DNA from 4 places in the Ruegeria sp. CG1 genome. Region 2 is predicted to be linked to each of the others. Evidence: riboswitches for the same ligand, from Rfam matches in the RefSeq annotation. Region 2 holds a riboswitch; each other region holds the start of a gene.

Region 1 (4,547 bases), on a different contig from region 2:
GTGTGCACGATAGTCGCAACCTTTGTGTCCGGCGTTACCTGCGCCGCATAAGCATCTGCGGTGACGGTGCCTGTGGCGTCGTCATGGACCACCAGAACATGATCTTGCCCGGCCACCCCGGCCCAACGCGCGCAAGCGCTTCGGGTCGCGGGATGTTCCAGCGTTGTGCCAAGCACCCGACCGGTGCCTGTGCCCAGACAGGCGTTCATTATCAAACGAAACAGCAGCTCGGTCCCGCTTTCGCCGACAAAGAACTGGCCACCGGGGGCGTTCATGAACACGGCCATATCTTCTTTGGCCTTGTTGATTACCCGCACCAGTTCGTGACTTCCCGGGTTGTCGCGGCCCTGATTGTCAGGGATCGCAGCATAAGCCTGCGAGGTGCCCACAACCGAATTCAGCGTCAGCGCCCCACCCGCGTTTTCAAAGAAAATACGCGGTCCCTGCTGCGGGCAGTGGTCAACCTGCGCAAATCGGGCACGGATTTGTTCAAGCAATTCTGGAGTGATCTTGGTCATCGGGAACCATTCCTGCGAAAATGTCATTCTGGCAAGATATATGCGCCCTTTTGCAAAACTACTCACAAAAAAACTTGGGGCATTGTGGGTGGAAATTGAGACCATCGAGCCAAGAGAACTCAGCCACAAGAGCAATATGGTTCGCGAATTTCAATTTCGTCGGCCCGATCACACCCTCACGCATGCCTTCGCTTGGTTGAGAAACCGCTGGTCAGGCCGACGGTTTGTAACCTGAGCGTTGTTCTAGAGACATCGCCTTGCAAAAGAAATTTGAGCTAATGCAGAACGGCTTGGACCCTGCGAAGCTACTGATTGCTACCGTCTTGGACACCAATCGCAGTGGCCATGCTGTTCTAGTTTGTCGCTCGAGTGATGGCGATTTGATTCTGGACAGTGTCACCAACAGGATCAAATCGTGGAAGGAAACGAGGTATCTTTTCCTACGAATACAGGACCCAAATCACCCTGATCGTTGGGTGCAGGTTTCTAGCTGCTAAAAACAATGTGGCGCGCCCTAGAGACGCGCCACAATAAAATTTTGGTCCTGCGACTACTGGTTGTTTCGCGGCAACCCAAGTTTAGGACACCGCTTCAAACTTTGGTCAAGCTTTCGCAGCGTTGTACAAACGCGGAGTCACCAGACCTGTACTGTTCAAACCGCGCATTGCCTTGGCTGCCGCAAGCACTGCCAGATCAGCAATCGGCTCAATGACAATTACCAGCATATAAGCGCCGCCAAAGGACAGAACCGACGCCATGGTTTCTGCGCCGAAACCCTGGCCGTAGAAGGCCCAGAACCCAACCCATGCGACTACTCCTCCCTGATACGTCGCACTTAGGGCAAGAGCTTGGCCATATTTGAGGTCAACATATGCTGTGCCGGGTGCGATGATGCGGCTGGCCAGTGCCTGTAGCGCAAATAGCGGCACCAGCAGAGTGGTCAGGTTGATGAAGTACTGCGGAAGATCGAACGGGGCAAAAAACACACCCTGAATCAGGAGACCAGCTGCCAATCCAAAAGCCGCGGGTGCAGCACCGAGAAGCAGAAACAGCGTCGACCCCAGGATGAAGTGGACTTCAGAGACACCAACCGGGAAATGCGGCAGGACTTCGAAGAAAAGGAAAACCCCAACGGTGGCGAGCACCGAGCGCATAACAAAAGATGCAGGTCCATTCGCACGCAATGTGGAAAACGTTTCTTTCGCTGCGTAAGTAGCCGCACCTGCGGCGGTAACATAGGAAAGCGCGATTTTGGCACCATTCACGATGCCCGGTTCGATATGCATGTTCTTTCTCCCTACCGCCTCACCCGGCGGCTTGTCAGGTTGAATCGACCGTAAGGCCGACAGGTTCAGTCTGGGCATAGCCCGGCGCTTTACGGCAGGTCTCCTGACTCGCGGGTGCTCGCTCCGCCAACCTTCCCGGTTCCATTACGAACCAGTGGTGTCTTGGCATCGCTCTCCGCTCACAGTTGCGGGGGCAGTTACGGAATTGGCGCCATTGAAAACACCGAACCGTATTCCCTTTTAATCCTTTTGGCTTCCGCCATCAGGAACCGAAAACAAATCACCGCTACAATGGCGGCTTCGCCTGTGTCAATTGTCTTTGCGACCTATTCCAATGTAAACTCGACCGAAGCAGGATTCACGCAACCGGTCACGTGATCAACTGGGTAAACCAAGCGTTACCTGAAACCTCTTGAAGCTCTAGCTGCTAGAGGCTTTAAGATTCGAATTAATTCGCGATAGTGCGATCCAAATACGTTAAACTTGTGAACCAGGACGAGACCTATGCTTACAAGGCGCCATTTCATTCAATCCACCACAGCGCTGTTCTCAGCGTCTGCGGCCAGTCCATTGATCGCCAAAACCTGGCCAACCGCATCGCAGAAGACCTATTGGGACAGTCAGGTCACGCCAATTGGTTACGATCCAATGACCTCAAATCCGTGGGGTGTTCACGACCGTTTTTTACCAAGACGCGTCGCGGCAAATGATGGTTTGGTTCCAGGTGACATCCATGTCGATGCCGTCGCACGATATCTTTATCATATCGAAGAAGGCGGGACCGCAATGCGCTATGGCGTAGCGATCGCGCGCGGGAACCTTTACGAGCCCGGCACCTATGTTATCCGCCGAAAGGTCGAATGGCCACACTGGACACCAACCGCTTCAATGATCGAGCGCAACCCCGAATACGCGGAATTCCGGAATGGCATGGAGCCCGGGCCGAATAATGCTCTCGGCTCTCGTGCCCTTTATCTATACGTTGGAGACCGAGACACATATCTCAGAATTCACGGCACGCCTGAGCCAAGAAGCATCGGCGGTCGCGCAAGTTCTGGATGTGTGCGAATGATCATGGCTCATATCAATGACCTCTACCCAAACGTGAAAACCGGCTCGACCGCTTTCCTATACTCTGCCGAAGATAGCGTCACAGCCCGCTCATGAATATTGGGCAGCGTACATGGACGTCGCTGCCCTCATTTCGATCAGGCGTCGCGCGCAATGCAGATCGGAGCGCCATTCGTCGCGCGCAATGGTACCAATGTCGTCTCGACGGGTCCGCTGTGCTCATACCAAAAGCAATTGTCTTCGGGCAGGAGGCGCGCTGTGGTCAAATCCTGCGCCGGCCCTGCCAGCGCTACGACCGAATCTGGCACGTTGCCTGGTTCAAGTGCTTTGCTTTTGGCCCCGGTGAACTGGGCTGAACAACCAGCCGTAATCGAGACTAACGTGATGGTAATTGCGATCCGTTTCTGCATTGATCTGTTCCAAATTTTTTGCGTCATCTGCAATTAGATTGCATCCACACGGCCGGCCCGCAAGACGAAATGAACTAACAATATCGCAGGCAAAGAACCCGGATGAAAAAAATATAAAAGGTATTGAAGCTCTAGTCACTGTAGGAACTATTTACAAAGGACCATAGAGATTCTTGAGGTCCAATCATGTCATCCGATACCCAAAGCCACGACCATGGCCACGAAAACAAACATGGTCACCACGCATGCGGTAGCGGCTGGGTGTCACAGGCCCACCGGCCGGAAGGTGCTATTGTGCGGTGCCAACTCGAACCTACATAAGCTGTAACTTTGTAAGGAGACCCAGATGCTGACGATCGGAACGCTTGGAAAAAAGACCGGAACCAAGGTTCAGACTATCCGCTACTACGAGCATATCGGACTTATGCCGGAACCGGGGCGCACCGAAGGTGGCCAGCGGCGTTATCGCCATACCGAACTGGATCGTCTGGCTTTTATCCGTCACGCCCGCCAACTGGGGTTTTCGCTTCAGGCAATACGCGAACTGCTTGATTTGTCCGACGATCCAGATCGCCCATGTCATGAAGCTGACAGTATTGCGCGCCGACAACTCAAACAGATTGAGCAAAGAATGGCACGGCTGGAAGCGTTACGGAACGAGCTGGAGCGCATGGTGCATGAAAGCTGTGTCGGCAACACCTCGGATTGTCGTGTTCTCGAAGTTCTACGCGATCATTCCGAATGTCTTACTGATCACGAAGAAATCGGCGCGTAACCCTGGGCAGCGTCGTTGCGAACTGGAATTAGCCCCTCGAAGCCATAGTCACTATAGCAATTACAAGTCTTTCAGAGTTGATTCGACGATAGACCAAATGCTGAACAGAGACCCGTTGCTAGCCGCCACACCTCTGCTTGATTTTGAAACACCCGCAATCTTGGGGCTTATAACGGAACGGCGCTGGTCCGATCTGCCTGTCGTTTTTGGCACTGCCTCTCAAGCCTGTCGTTGAAGGCATCCCTGGTTGGAAAGTTCGGGATCGGCACCATGAAATTGTGCCGGGAGTAACCACCAGCCCTTCAACGGATCCCTTGTTGTTGCCCGTACCAGGACGCCCGTTGCGGACCTGGATCACATAGTGGGACAGCATTTTGCTGAACAGCCGCGCACGCCTGCGAGTTCCGTCGGGCTCGATCTTTGCTACAAGGCACTGATCGTTATCGTACAGGATCGACCGCTGAACGGCCTCAAAGAACCTAAAGGC
Region 2 (4,547 bases):
TCTTTGAAGGATACGATGCCCGCGTTGATCCGCCCGTCCACTTCCGGAAGGACCACATGCATGGCAAGATCAGCTGGTGAAAGGCCACGTTCCGCTTCGGCCCACGCTTTGCGGCGTGAGGTGGCCAGCGCCACCTGAAAGACCGGCACCTCTGCCACATCGAGAGGTGAGGTGCCTGATGCGCCCTTGCCTGAGAATGAGGTGGCGTTGACGATCGCCGAAGGCTTCAGCGCTACAATAGTCTCGCGCAGCCAATCGGCGACATTTGGTGCTTTGAGCGACGGGGCAAACAGGCCGACGGCCTCAAAACCTCGCGCGCGCAAGCTGCGGATCAGCGCTGCGATTGGGGCTGTGTCCGCCGAGGTCAGATAAGCACGATAGAAGGTTACGATGATACGTTTCGCATCACCGGGCAGAGCGTTTTCTGTAGGGATCACGCCGTGATCTGGGCACCAGGCGCCGCATTCAGGGATGGTCTTCGCGCCCATGACCGGACCTGCATACAACCCCGCAGCCAGTGCCATCTGCGCCAGAGCGGCCTGCGCCGCGACCTCACCGCCGGTGTCGCACAGATGCGCCAGCCGCCGCAGGGTCGAGACAGGCAGGGTAGAGTAATCATCCAGCCGCGTATCCTCGCGACCGTCTGCGGGCAGCACGGCCAGTGCAATCCCTTTGGCCTGCGCCAGCGCCAGAACCTGCTGCAAGCCGTACGCCCAATAGGGCACTCCACCGATCAGACGGATCAGGATGCCCTTTGCGCTCTCCAGTGTCTGCTCGACATATGTGTCGACTGAGAGGGGATGCTTCAGCGCCGTCAGATTGGCCAGCCGCATCGTTGGCATGCGTCCTTCAGGCCCACCTCCACGATGCCATCCCGCCGCGAAAGCGCCAAGGTCACTGTCGGAAAAGGACAGCACCACCAGGTCCGCCGGGCTCTGACCCAGATCGGTCGGGGTCTCGGTTTCTTCGAGCCCATGGCTTTCGCGGAAGACGACGTGCATAGGTCTTACTCGGCAGCCTCGGTTACACCCACGAGGATATCCCGGATCTCGGCCTCTTTGATATCGTCATGCTCGGCAATGACCACAAGGCGCGAGCGACGGTCTTCGCCGGGCTCCCACAGGCGGTCATATTGGTGACGCACGCGCGCACCGACGGCCTGAACCAGTAGGCGCATGGGCTTGCCCTGAACGGCGGCATAGCCTTTGACGCGCAGGATATTCAACTCGTTGGCCAATCGTTCAATCTTGGCGACCAGATCAATCGGATCGGTTTGCTCGGGCAGTTCAACGATGATGCTTTCGAATTCGTCATGCTCGTGATCGTGATGGCCGTCGTGATGGCTGGGACGCGCGTCCATGTCATCCTCGGCCGCGGCTTCTAGACCCAGCACGACGCGGACGTCCACGGCACCCTCGGCCACTTCGACCACGGGCATGGGGCGGGGCGCTTCGGCGGCGATGATCTCTTTCGCTTTCGCAACGCCTTCCGGGCCAGCCAGATCGGGCTTGGTCAGCAGAATGATGTCGGCGCAGGAAATCTGATCCTCGAACACCTCGGACAAGGGCGTTTCATGATCAATCGAGTCATCTGCCATGCGTTGCGCATCCACCGCCTCGACATTCGGAGCGAACCGACCAGCGGCCACGGCCTCGGCATCGGCCAGAGCAATCACGCCATCGACGGTAATTTTCGAGCGGATATCGGGCCAGTCGAACGCCTTCAGCAGCGGTTTTGGCAGGGCAAGACCGGAGGTTTCGATCAGGATGTGATCGGGGCGCGGCTCTAGTGCCATCAGGGCTTCAATGGTCGGGATGAAATCATCGGCCACGGTGCAGCAGATGCAACCATTGGCCAGTTCCATGATGTTTTCCGCCGGGCAATCAGGAATGGCGCAGGACTTCAGGATATCGCCATCGACGCCGACATCGCCGAATTCGTTGACGACCACCGCCAGACGCTTGCCCTGCGGGTTCTGCATCAGATGGCGCACCAGTGTGGTTTTGCCCGAGCCCAAAAAGCCGGTGATCACAGTGACGGGGAGTTTCTCGAGATTGCTCATTTCAGGGCTCCAATCGGGGGAATGCGGGCCGCACAGTTTTTGCGGAAATGTTCGGGACGTTCGCGCCATTTGACCAAACCGTCCTCGGTGGCGAGGTATTTGGCTGCGCCTTCGACGATGGTTTCAACATGGTCGATCTCGTTCAGATGCTCATACACGAAAGTCCAGCGATCCGGTCCTCCGCGTAGCACGATCGAGCAGCCTTCATCGCAATTCGACAGGCATTCCACAGCTTTCAAGGTAATGCCTTCGGGCAGGCCCGCCTGTTCAAGCGCCTTGTGCAGCAACGTGCCGGGGCGCTGGGCGTCATCCTCGACAGGCAGCCCGCGACGGCAGGTAGTGCAAACCAGCAGTTCGACCGGTGCGGTCTCGGTCATGTCTCTCATCCCCCCAAATCCTCTTCGTGGGGGACGGGGTTTCATGCGGGCCGATCACAGCCCCACACCGGAACACCCCGTCCGGTTTCATCTTCGGGCGTTGGCAGGTCTCCCGGCTTGCGGATGTCAGAGGAGGCCTCTGTCGGATGTCCCGCCTTCCCGGCCATACTGCCAGTGGCTTTGGGCACCCTCTCCGGTCACGGTCGCGGGGGCGGCTGCGTTTGACGGCAAAAACCGCTGACGCATTCCCTTTTCATCTGCTCTCGCAGACACCAACGAAAGGGACATGCGGCAGGGCAGGGTTGCTTGTCAAGCGAGTCGCGCCGATCCGTGAAAAAGCGGATAAAAAGCGACCTGTCGGGGTCGCTGGGCGGCATGATACTTCTGCAACGACGTGCTGGCATGGCAGCAAGATGCGAACAGGAGGATACCGCGCATGAAAGTAGGGTTTATCGGGCTGGGGAATGTAGGGGGCAAGCTATCTGGATCGCTGCTACGAAACGGTATCGATCTGACGGTTCATGACCTGAACCCGGATCTGGTGACCGAATTCGTCGCCAAGGGTGCCAAAGCCGCCAAAAGTCCGGCGCAGCTGATGCGTGATTGCGATGCGGTGATAACCTGTTTGCCTTCTCCTGCGGCCTCGGATGCGGTGATGCAGGAAATGTTGCCAGAGGTCGGCCCTGGCAAAATCTGGATGGAAATGTCGACCACCGATGAAGCCGAAGTCAAACGCCTTGGCGCAATGGTCATTGAACGAGGCGGGGCTGCAGTGGATTGCCCGGTTTCCGGCGGATGTCACCGGGCAGCGACGGGTAATATCTCGATCTTCGCAGGCTGTGATCGTGAGACTTTTGAACGTATCCTGCCATTCCTGACCACCATGGGGCGGCGCATTTTGCACACGGGCGATCTGGGCTCGGCCTCTGTTCTGAAGGTGTTGACCAATTATCTGGCTACCGCCAACCTGATCACCTGCGCCGAGGCATTGGTGACAGCCAAGGCCGCCGGCATGGACCTTGGAACCACCTATGAGGCGATTAAGATATCGTCAGGCACATCCTTCGTGCACGAGACCGAAAGTCAGGTCATCCTGAACGGCTCGCGCGATATTTCCTTCACCATGGACCTGGTGAAAAAAGATATCGGTCTGTTTCAGGAGGTCGCCGACCGTGCCGGAGTTCCTCTTGAGATAAACCCATTGATGATCAAGATTTTCGAAGATGGTATCGCGCGATATGGTGAGCGTGAATTGTCCCCGAACATCATCAGGCGGCTAGAGGACGCGACCGGACTGGAGATCCAGGCGCCAGGGTTCCCAAGCGAGATGCTGGACGACGAGCCAGAAGAACCGGGTTATGAGGTGATCCCACAGAATCGGTAGATAGATTAATCGGCAAGCATTGCGGCTGTCTGGCGACCTGGTTGGACAAAATTCTGGTGCTATTCTAAATAGGTCGACAGGAGTCCGACACCGGCACAGGCAAGAGAACAACTTATGACGAATGAGACCTTTCTCATCGTAACAACGATGAAAAACGAAGGGCCTTTCATGATCGATTGGGTGGCCTACAACCACGCAATCGGTTTTGATGACATTCTGATTTATACCAATGATTGCGCTGATGGTACCGATGCCATGGGTGACCGGTTGCAAGTGCTTGGCTGGGCTCACCACCAACGAAACAGACTGGGTCCGCGCGCTGCGCCTCAGGTTCGTGCATTTTCGCTTGCGCGGAATCACCCAAGCTATCTGTCTTCGGATTGGATTCTCAGTTTGGATGTGGACGAGTATATCAATATCCGTTTGCCCAATAGTGATATAAGAAGCCTCGTTGAGGCCAGCGGCGTGGCGGACGCGATCTCGATCTGCTGGCGCATGTTCGGAAACGCGGGTCAGAACGATTTCGTTGATCGACCCGTACCTGAGACTTTCTTTCTGGCCGCCACCGAAGACGGCTATCCGCATCATCGGACCAAAGGGTTCAAAACGCTGTTCCGCAACAACGGAAAATTCAGCCGTTTTCGCGCCCATCGTCCCAGGATCAATCCAGAAGATGCACCGAACCCTGACGCGCCATACGAAGGCGTGTTGTGGCGGGATTCGG
Region 3 (4,547 bases), on a different contig from region 2:
GATACGCCCGGCATGCGCGCGTTGCGTCTGCTGGATGCGCAGGAGGGGTTGGATGAGGTATTTTCGGACATCTCAGACCTCAGCCTGGATTGCCGCTTCTCGGATTGTCAGCACGAGTCTGAGCCCGGATGTGCGGTGCAGGCGGCAATCGACGCTGGTACGCTTGATCCCGCGCGGCTGGACCGCTGGCGCAAGCTGCGGCGCGAAGACCAACACAATTCCGCTTCGGTGGCGCAGGCCCGCGCCCGTGACAAGGCTTTCGGCAAGATGGTGCGCAGCGTGATGCACGAGAAAAAATCCCGTAAAGGGCTATAACGAAGCTGGGCACCGACCTACCGGTGCCCAGCGCTATCAGGCGATCAGCCTAGGCCAGACTGCCGCATTCCGTCTTGCGAATGCACCGATATGGCCGATCTTGGACACTCCGAATTCGCTTGGTGCAAGCAGATGGCGCCCGGCTTTGGGTCCATAGAGATCGGCAAGACGCCAGACAGCATCCGGCGGCACCATTTCATCATCTGCGAAGGTAAACAGATCGACACGTTTGCCCAAGTCTTTCCAGCGGGCGGCGGGCAGTGTCGTGCCGATCTCTGGCACATAGCTTTTGGGGGCGGTGCACCATTTGCGCCATTGCCAATAGACTTGGGCAGGCAGGTCCGATCCAAACCCGACCAACCGCCCGGGCAGGTAGCCAAGCGCCTTGACCACCAGCGGCGCGTGACCATACCAGAACAACGCCGCCAAAGCGCGATAAGGCCAAGGGTGATCCGCCAGCGTTACCAGACCCGAACAGACACAGATCATCCTGTCAATCTGATCGATATCGGGTTGGATCGGGCCAAACATTCCGCCCAAGGAATGACCGATGCTCCATAGCTTGGCCTGCGGAAACCGTCGGCGCATCTCGGCCCGGGCGGCTGGAATGTCGATCAACGCCCAATCGGCCATGGTGACATTTGACCGCTTTTGCGAACCCACCAAAGAGTGACCAAAATCCCGGTAATCGTAAGTCAGGCAGGCCATGCCCTGTTCTTCGGCGAGCCATCGGGCGAAGTACTGATAGTAATCCCTCGGCACCCCAGTCGCACCGTTTATGACGACCACCTTTTCGGGGTCGGCAACCGGACGGTAAAGCCGCGCCGACAACATTGCCGGGCCGGACGGGATTTGAAAATCCTCGGTCACAACCGCCTGCTGCGTGTCCAACATGGTGCCCTCCAATACCGACTGAACTGATCAGTTCACCCGAAGCGCCTCAAGTCAAGGTTGACGTGACTGGACCATACGTCACTTGCCTGACGCAATCTTCTTGACTCGGGCACGGCGCAGCCGCTAGCCATGTCGCGATGGTTCTCGCGCCCAATCGGGCCGGGATGAAAAGGGAACACGGTGCGGTTCTGCCCGAATAAATCCGGAAAGAACCTAGTCCGAGACTGCCCCCGCAACTGTAAGCGGAGAGCAATGCCGAGATACCACTGGCTTTGAAGGCTGGGAAGGTCGGCAAAGCGATGACCCGCAAGTCAGGAGACCTGCCATCGGATGTAGAACCGAAACTCGGGCGGGGTGTCCGGGACGGGTTTGATCGTGCTCCGCAACGACCAACCTGTGCCACGCCCTCGCCTTGCGCGCGGAGGGCGCATTGATGATCTGGAAGACCAAAACACACGAATTCGCGGCGACCGTGTGCCAACGTACTGGCGCGCCCTGCCCCGCATTGGCACAGATGGCGCGGGCTCTGACGCAGACCATGTCCGCCACAAAACCGGTCACGAAAACTGAGTTTGAGATTGAAGGCACCATAGATCTGTCGCACTGCCCGGAAGGATGCACCGCCCGCTTTCGCGCCCAATGCGACCAGATACGTGTATTCTGCGGAACCGATCCTGAAATCGATACCGGCCGGCTGGATGACTACGCAGACATGATGTTCGGAACCGAGTACCGCAGCCTACCCGCAGACCTGCTAAGGAATCCTCCTTGCGCCATGCTTGAGGCTTCGCTTCTGGTGCAGCACAACGGTGGCGAAATCTCGCCACATGTTGGTATCTAAGCCGTCAAACGGCTTGAACACGGGCCGGTTCAACGGCCCAAAGCATCTGGGCATTTGTCTCGACTGCGCAAGGACGCACCGTACGCAATCGCTTCAATGCCGCCTCAGGCCGTTCACCGCATTCAACCATCAGACGCAGAACCACCATCCCGGATCGGCCACAGCCACCACGGCAATGCACTAGTACACGGCCACCACCTGACAACGCCTGACGTGCGGTCGCGCCAACGCGGGGCCAGCGGTCCAAAATCTCTTTGGGTGGCGTGCCAAAATCTTCGATCGGCAAATGCACCCATCTGCTGGCACGCCCCTGAATATCAGCGCCAAAATTCCGCGCACCATCCTGAATCATCTCGACCTCAGTCGTCATCGAGATCACAAGCCCGGGCTTCCAGTCTGCGATAAGATCAAGGTCTTCTGTATACGTTCCTCCACGCCCAGGCATCGAGGACAAGGCCAAGGTGCCTCCGCCAACCTGCAACGCATAAACCACCAGTTGCGACATAATCTCCCCCCAAACAAACTTCACCCAACAACATACTGGTCCAGTAAATAGAATAGAGTGGATTTTAGCCGCATACCCACGCATTCCAAAATGAAAATCGTCCCGGCTGGCTGTGGACGCGGGCGGCGGGGGCCTCTACGCTGCGGCGTAACGCGAATCCGACAGAGCAGACATGACCGAGACGCCCAGCCCCGCCTACCAGGTTCTTGCCCGCAAATACCGCCCCGAAACCTTTGCCGATCTGGTCGGTCAGGACGCCATGGTGCGCACTCTGAAAAACGCCTTCGAGGCGGACCGGATCGCGCAGGCCTTCATAATGACCGGTATCCGCGGTACCGGCAAGACGACGACCGCTCGGATCATAGCCAAGGGTATGAACTGCATCGGTCCCGATGGCAGCGGCGGCCCTACAACCGAACCCTGCGGTCAATGTGAACATTGCGTGGCTATCATGGAGGGCCGCCATGTCGACGTGATGGAGATGGACGCCGCCAGCCGCACCGGTGTCAATGACATCCGCGAGATCATAGACAGCGTACGCTATCGCGCTGCATCCGCGCGCTACAAGATCTATATCATCGACGAGGTTCACATGCTGTCGACCAGCGCTTTTAACGCGCTGCTCAAGACGCTGGAAGAACCCCCCGAACACGTGAAGTTCATCTTTGCTACCACCGAGATTCGCAAGGTCCCGGTGACCGTCCTGTCCCGTTGCCAGCGCTTTGATCTGCGCCGGATCGAGCCGGAGGATATGATCGGACTGCTGCGCAAGATTGCAGGTGCCGAAGGGGCACAGATTGCCGAGGATGCGTTATCGTTGATCACCCGGGCCGCCGAGGGATCGGCGCGGGATGCGACCTCACTGCTGGATCAGGCGATCTCGCACGGGGCCGGTGAAACCAGCGCGGATCAGGTGCGCGCGATGCTGGGGCTGGCCGATCGGGGCCGGGTGCTGGATCTGATGGATATGATCCTGCGCGGCGATGCTGCAGGCGCGTTGACCGAGCTGAGCGGGCAATATGCCGAAGGGGCTGATCCACTCGCCGTCTTACGCGATCTGGCTGAAATCACGCATTGGGTTTCGGTGGTCAAGATCACCCCGGATGCCGCCGAAGATCCCACTGTTTCCCCCGACGAACGCGCCCGAGGTCAACAAATGGCCGAGGCTCTGCCCATGCGAGTCCTTACACGCATGTGGCAAATGCTGCTGAAAGCGCTCGAGGAAGTTTCCGCCGCACCCAACGCGATGATGGCTGCGGAAATGGCCGTGATCCGCCTGACCCATGTGGCCGACTTACCTAGCCCGGAGGAGCTGATCAAGCGTCTGCAAGATACGCCTCCGCCGCCCGATGGTGGCCCCGGCAAGGGAATCGGTGCGCCTGGACATACTCTTTCCGCGCCACAGGATGTGGCCCGACCGGCCTATGCCGCATCGGGAATCGGCGGCAACGCAGGCGGGCCAACAGCCGCGCTGGCCCAAGATGTGCAGGCAGCGCTGGCACGCTATCCAACTTTTGAACATGTGGTCGAACTGATCCGAGCCAACCGGGACGTGAAGTTGTTGGTCGAGGTTGAAAACGGCGTGCGTCTGGTATCCTACCAACCAGGCAGGATCGAGTTCGCCCCAACCGACAACGCCCCGACCGACCTGTCACAACGATTGGGCGCGTCGCTGCAGCGTTGGACAGGCAACCGGTGGGCCGTTTCTATTGTCGCTGAGGGCAACGCACCGACCATTGCCGAGGTACGGGACGCTGCAGACTTGGCACTGAAGGCCGAGGCTGAACAGCATCCTCTGGTGCAAGCAGTGCTGACTCATTTCCCGAAAGCGCGGATCAAGAGCATCGAAACCGCAGAACAACGCGCCGCTCAGGTCGAAACCGAAGCCCTGCCCGAGGTTGAAGACGAATGGGACCCGTTCGAAGAAGACTGACCAACTAGCACACGGGCACCTTGTCCAAATGCTCCCGCACCCGCCACGGGCCATCGGCT
Region 4 (4,547 bases), on a different contig from region 2:
TATGGGCGCGCAACATCAGTGTATTGATCGCGATATAGCCTATGGTACCATTGCCATTATCGAGCCCGGTTGCATGAAAATCGAGCAGTAGCTGGTCAATCGCGTGATCGCTGAGACCCGGATGTGCCCGTTTCACCGCATTCCACAACTTGCATGGATCGTGCAGGGGCTTTCCGCAATTCTCGCCAGTGGCAAGACTGCCATCAAAGGGGGGCGCAAGCTTAACACCACCGCTTTGGTTCTTTTGAAACAGCTTCGGGGCCCACATCTCTCCTTGTGTATCCAGACGAAAGGCCAACCGGTGGGTTAATTCATTGGTTTCGGGATCGCGTTCGCGCAGCATGTCGGTCTGAAAATCGTTCAGCCCGTAGATTTGGCATAGATCGACCTCGTGGTTCGAATCCGTCTGATCAACCGGTCCTTTCGCCCCAAAGGTGCGCAGGAAACTGTCGGTAAACCATTGTGCGGCCGAGATAAACAAAAGTGTCGATCCTTGCGGGCACATCAAGGTAAGCGGGCTGCCATCCATTTGTGTCCGTCGGCGAAAGAGATCAGCAACTTCGCTTTCCGACGGCAGGACGGGTGAGAGGTCTTCTGGCGTTGTATGCCGACCGATCCAGCGATGGGAAAACACGCCGGGCCATGTCGTGTAGTCTGCGCCCATCGTATAGGGCCGCGGTCGGTGGATCTTCGCGGCGTTTGCAAGCCTGATCGCGGCTAAATAGCTCGTAACGGGTGGGGAGATCTTGAATCCGAGTTTGATCAGATCATCAACGTCCAGCATCAATACATCTCCGTTTGGTCATCGATTCGGGAACCGGGCGCGGGCCAGGCTCAGATAGGTTCTGAGCCGGATCGCATTAATCGGTCCTAAAGGTTCGTGATCTGCCGTGACACGCCAGGGCGAGAAGCTCATCGCGTCGCCATTCTGCGGATCAAATTCTGCACCTTTGGGAATCGTGATATCCGCCACGGGCGTGACGGTATGATGGTACGGATCAAGAGGTGCATCTGGTTGCGGATCGCATGCCCACCGGATGCGATTGTCTAGCACATCGAATTCGTCGGCCGGGCGCGGGGGCTCAATCACACACAGCTCGAAGTGATTATCTCCATCGGCCACGTCTTGCCGCAAACACTGCCCGATCCCATCTGGGTCGTCTACCGGATGTGCCGGAATTTTTGGTTTAGCGCTGCGGGCTAGGTATCGGACTGTTAGATCGGGGCCCAGCCGATACGGTGTTGTCGACCAGAAATGGACCTCAAAAGGCGAGTGCATATAGTTCGAGGCAAAATCACTCGCGACGCGAAACTGACGCTTGCCTTCACGAGTGAGGAAGGCTCGAAATCCTGCGCGCAGCCCTTTGATGATCAACCTAAGGCTCCATTTTCGTCGCCCTTTGATCGCGTGCTGGACCGCTTGTAATGTGGCGACAAGCCTGCCCAATCGCTCATATTCATCGGGGACATAGCTGGGAAACACATCCTGATCGACCAATACAAAATCGAACTCGTCGCTGAGTTGTGTGGTCCCCAGATGTGCAAGTGCTTCGGCGTCGATCAGCTTGGGGCCTGGCACGTCAAAAAGCTTGATCGCCATCCCGTGGGCATCCGATTTCCGGTCATCCAGATGCGCGCCGTTGGAAAAGCGAAGTGCGGCTGTATAGTCTGCGGGCTGTTCAAACAGGCCGTGACGGAACTGTTCTGGTAGATCGTTTCTGACGGTGAATGTTGCAGCCACGCACCCGTGACTGCGCCCATGCTGAGCCCTTAAGCGATGGCCTTTCCACCGTGCAACGGCCTCGAGATTGTGGTCAATGACATCATCAACAATATCCGGCGGCAATGCGTTTTGCGAAACATGCGTCAAAGAACCGTCTCCTTGGATAAACCCAGGCAATGATCAAACAGGGGTAAGGCGCTGACAAAGCTAAACCTCTAAATTTGTTCAGCTTACCTCAGATTGTCTAATTTCCAAACACACCAACTATGGACAGCCGTGGCCAGACAAATTCGGCGCGCAGCCCAACCCATTCGGTTGGTGCTACGGACACGTGGTTGCCCGCGCTCGATCCTCGACCAGAGTTGGGCGCCTTCGACTTTATCATTGACGTGTCCGGTGTTCTCGGGCACTCAATCGATTGATGGTTCCCGGTGGTGTTGCCGCGGGATGAAAAGGGAATACGGTGAGGTTTGCCAAAAGGTGCCAATTCCGTAACTGCCCCCGCAACTGTAAGCGGTGAGCAAGGCCAAACAGCCACTGGTCCACAGGGTCGGGAAGGTTGGCCGAGCGCGGACCCGCAAGTCAGGAGACCTGCCATCAGATGTTTAACCAACTCGGGGCGGGGCGTCCTGGAAGGAGGCTTTGATGGCGCGTCAATCGCGTGTTTACATTGTCGGCAGCTTCCGCATGCGCTTGGAAACAAGTGGAGTGGACCATGCCAGATACGCCTGATCATTTCATTCTAGTCTGCGAAAGCTGCACTGAAGGGCTGCCCCTTGATGAAATTTGCAATGCGTTGACTGGGAAATTACATCGCAGTTTTGCGATCCGCGCGTCGTCTTGCATGGCAGGCTGCGATAGTCCCAGAACGGTTGGGTTCCAGGCCGTAGGAAAGGCGCAATACCTTTTTGGTGGCATTCAGACCGCGGATGAGGTGCAGGCGCTGGCTGAGTTTGCAGCGCAGTATCGTGAAAGCCCGGATGGCTGGACAAATGCCACTGATCGCCCGCAGGCGTTGTTCAATAAAACCCTCTCGCGCATGCCGCGGATCGAACAGGGGGCATCGCAATGACGTTGCCACCCTTTCTGATTGCCGAAAACCTTGAGTATTATGCCCTTACCGGAGATGTCCTGTTGCAGGGCGTCTCGTTCGAGTTGTACGAGGGTTCCATTCTAGCCATCGCCGGCCCGAACGGGGCGGGGAAAACGACGCTTCTCAATCTGTTGTGCGGCGCTGAGCCGCTGGCACTTGGTGATGTTCGGATCAAAGGACGCAGTCTGAAAAAGCTCACGGCCAAAGAGCGTGCGCGCATGATTGCAGTGGTAGGTCAGCAGGAACTGCCCGATGGACGCTTGGCGTTACGCGATTATGTTGCGCTGGGGCAAATACCCATCCGTGCGGACCGCTCTGCCGAAGGCCAAGCGCAAGAGCTGGACCGGATTTTAGACCTGACCGGTCTCGCCAATCTCGCGGACAAGCGCATGGCCCAACTGTCCGGAGGCGAACGTCAGCGTGCCCATATCGCACGTGCTTTGGCGCAGAACCCTTCGTTGCTGTTTCTGGACGAACCGACCAACCATCTGGATCCTGATGCAAAAGGGCGGATGCTGTCTTTGGTCGCCGAGCTTGGGATCACCGTGGTCATGATCGTACACGATCTGGTCATGATCCCCGAATTCGCCACACACGTGGCGCTGATGAAATCGACCCGCATGATCGAGTTTGGATCGGTGGACAAGGTGCTGACACCCGAAAGAGTCCGCGAAACTTTCGGCGTTGATTTCCTCTGCTTTCTCCACGAAGGCCGCGTGATCCCGGCGCTTGATATTCGAAGAACCACAATCTCAACTTAGTCGAAGGAACACACTGAGATGAAATACATCTGGCCCGTGGCGTTGGCCACCGCCATGGCAAGCGGTGCTGCTGCGCAAGAAGTCACCGTAGACAACTGCGGCGAACCGCTGGTTTTTGATACCGCGCCCGAGCGCCTGGTTGTGCATGACATGAACATGACCGATATGGCTTTTGCATTGGGTCTGCAGGACAAGATCGTCGGCCTGACCGGCATCACCGGCTGGTACAAGACCAGCCCTGATTTTGATGCCCTGCGCGGCGACATCCCCGAGCTTGCGCCGAAATATCCGACCGTCGAAAACTTGGTGGCGGTTGAACCCGACCTGTTCTTTGCCGGTTGGTACTATGGCATGAAGCCGGGTGGTGATGTGACCCCAGATACATTGGAACCGTTCGGAATCAAGACCTTGGTTCTAACGGAAAGCTGTGTCCATCTGGACAAGGATCGCCCCGAAGCCAGCATGGATCTTCTGTTTGGCGATGTGTTGCGCTTGGGCAAGGTGATGCAAGTCGAAGACAAGGCCGAGGCTCTGGTCTCGGGCTGGAAAGAGCAGCTGGCAGCGATCGAAGCCAAGACTGCTGAACTGCCCAAGCCCCGCGTCTTTCTTCTGGATGGTCCTGCAGATGCTCCGTTTACCGCCGGTAAATTCGCGATTCCCGACGCGATGATCACAGCCGCCGGTGGTGAAAACGTCACTCATGACATGGACACGAGCTGGGGCCGCACTTCGTGGGAGGCCGTTGCCGCATCGAACCCGGAATTCCTGGTTTTGTTGGATTATCAGACCGGCAATGGTGCCGAGGACACCTTCAAGTTCCTGCAGGAACATCCCGTCATGTCGCAGACTGATGCCGTCAAGAACGAACGCTGGATCGGATTGCGCTACGAAGAGCTAACGCCGGGACCGGCAAATATCGAAGCGATCTCGAAGATGGCGCGCGCGATGCATTCGGGTCAGAGCTAATATG

The links. A riboswitch is a leader RNA that binds a small molecule or an ion and turns the genes downstream of it on or off. The one in region 2 is predicted to bind cobalamin.
Region 1: another riboswitch for cobalamin. It lies ahead of ACR0AU_RS08535 (energy-coupling factor ABC transporter permease); the one in region 2 lies ahead of ACR0AU_RS12035 (DUF1636 family protein).
Region 3: another riboswitch for cobalamin. It lies ahead of ACR0AU_RS05930 (hypothetical protein); the one in region 2 lies ahead of ACR0AU_RS12035 (DUF1636 family protein).
Region 4: another riboswitch for cobalamin. It lies ahead of ACR0AU_RS06870 (DUF1636 family protein); the one in region 2 lies ahead of ACR0AU_RS12035 (DUF1636 family protein).

The regions. Positions count from the first base shown of each region.
Region 1 covers NZ_JBQFRF010000002.1:636,642-641,188, reverse strand. Annotated here, with positions in the region: gene ACR0AU_RS08545 (aminotransferase class V-fold PLP-dependent enzyme) at 1-518, opposite strand, end outside; gene ACR0AU_RS08540 (transglutaminase-like cysteine peptidase) at 776-1,015, shown strand; gene ACR0AU_RS08535 (energy-coupling factor ABC transporter permease) at 1,121-1,804, opposite strand; cobalamin riboswitch at 1,881-2,093, opposite strand; gene ACR0AU_RS08530 (L,D-transpeptidase) at 2,309-2,971, shown strand; gene ACR0AU_RS08525 (hypothetical protein) at 3,013-3,285, opposite strand; gene ACR0AU_RS08520 (MerR family transcriptional regulator) at 3,632-4,060, shown strand; partial or broken gene istA (IS21 family transposase) at 4,249-4,547, opposite strand, start outside.
Region 2 covers NZ_JBQFRF010000003.1:509,938-514,484, forward strand. Annotated here, with positions in the region: gene cobN (cobaltochelatase subunit CobN) at 1-1,001, opposite strand, end outside; gene cobW (cobalamin biosynthesis protein CobW) at 1,007-2,062, opposite strand; gene ACR0AU_RS12035 (DUF1636 family protein) at 2,059-2,439, opposite strand; cobalamin riboswitch at 2,525-2,731, opposite strand; gene ACR0AU_RS12040 (NAD(P)-dependent oxidoreductase) at 2,837-3,823, shown strand; gene ACR0AU_RS12045 (glycosyltransferase family 2 protein) at 3,938-4,547, shown strand, end outside.
Region 3 covers NZ_JBQFRF010000002.1:50,996-55,542, forward strand. Annotated here, with positions in the region: gene rsgA (ribosome small subunit-dependent GTPase A) at 1-315, shown strand, start outside; gene ACR0AU_RS05925 (alpha/beta fold hydrolase) at 352-1,209, opposite strand; cobalamin riboswitch at 1,331-1,551, shown strand; gene ACR0AU_RS05930 (hypothetical protein) at 1,643-2,050, shown strand; gene ACR0AU_RS05935 (phosphatase domain-containing protein) at 2,055-2,555, opposite strand; gene ACR0AU_RS05940 (DNA polymerase III subunit gamma/tau) at 2,728-4,488, shown strand.
Region 4 covers NZ_JBQFRF010000002.1:236,973-241,519, forward strand. Annotated here, with positions in the region: gene ACR0AU_RS06860 (peroxidase family protein) at 1-784, opposite strand, end outside; gene ACR0AU_RS06865 (catalase family protein) at 803-1,870, opposite strand; cobalamin riboswitch at 2,129-2,336, shown strand; gene ACR0AU_RS06870 (DUF1636 family protein) at 2,439-2,795, shown strand; gene ACR0AU_RS06875 (ABC transporter ATP-binding protein) at 2,792-3,577, shown strand; gene ACR0AU_RS06880 (ABC transporter substrate-binding protein) at 3,596-4,543, shown strand; gene ACR0AU_RS06885 (iron ABC transporter permease) at 4,545-4,547, shown strand, end outside.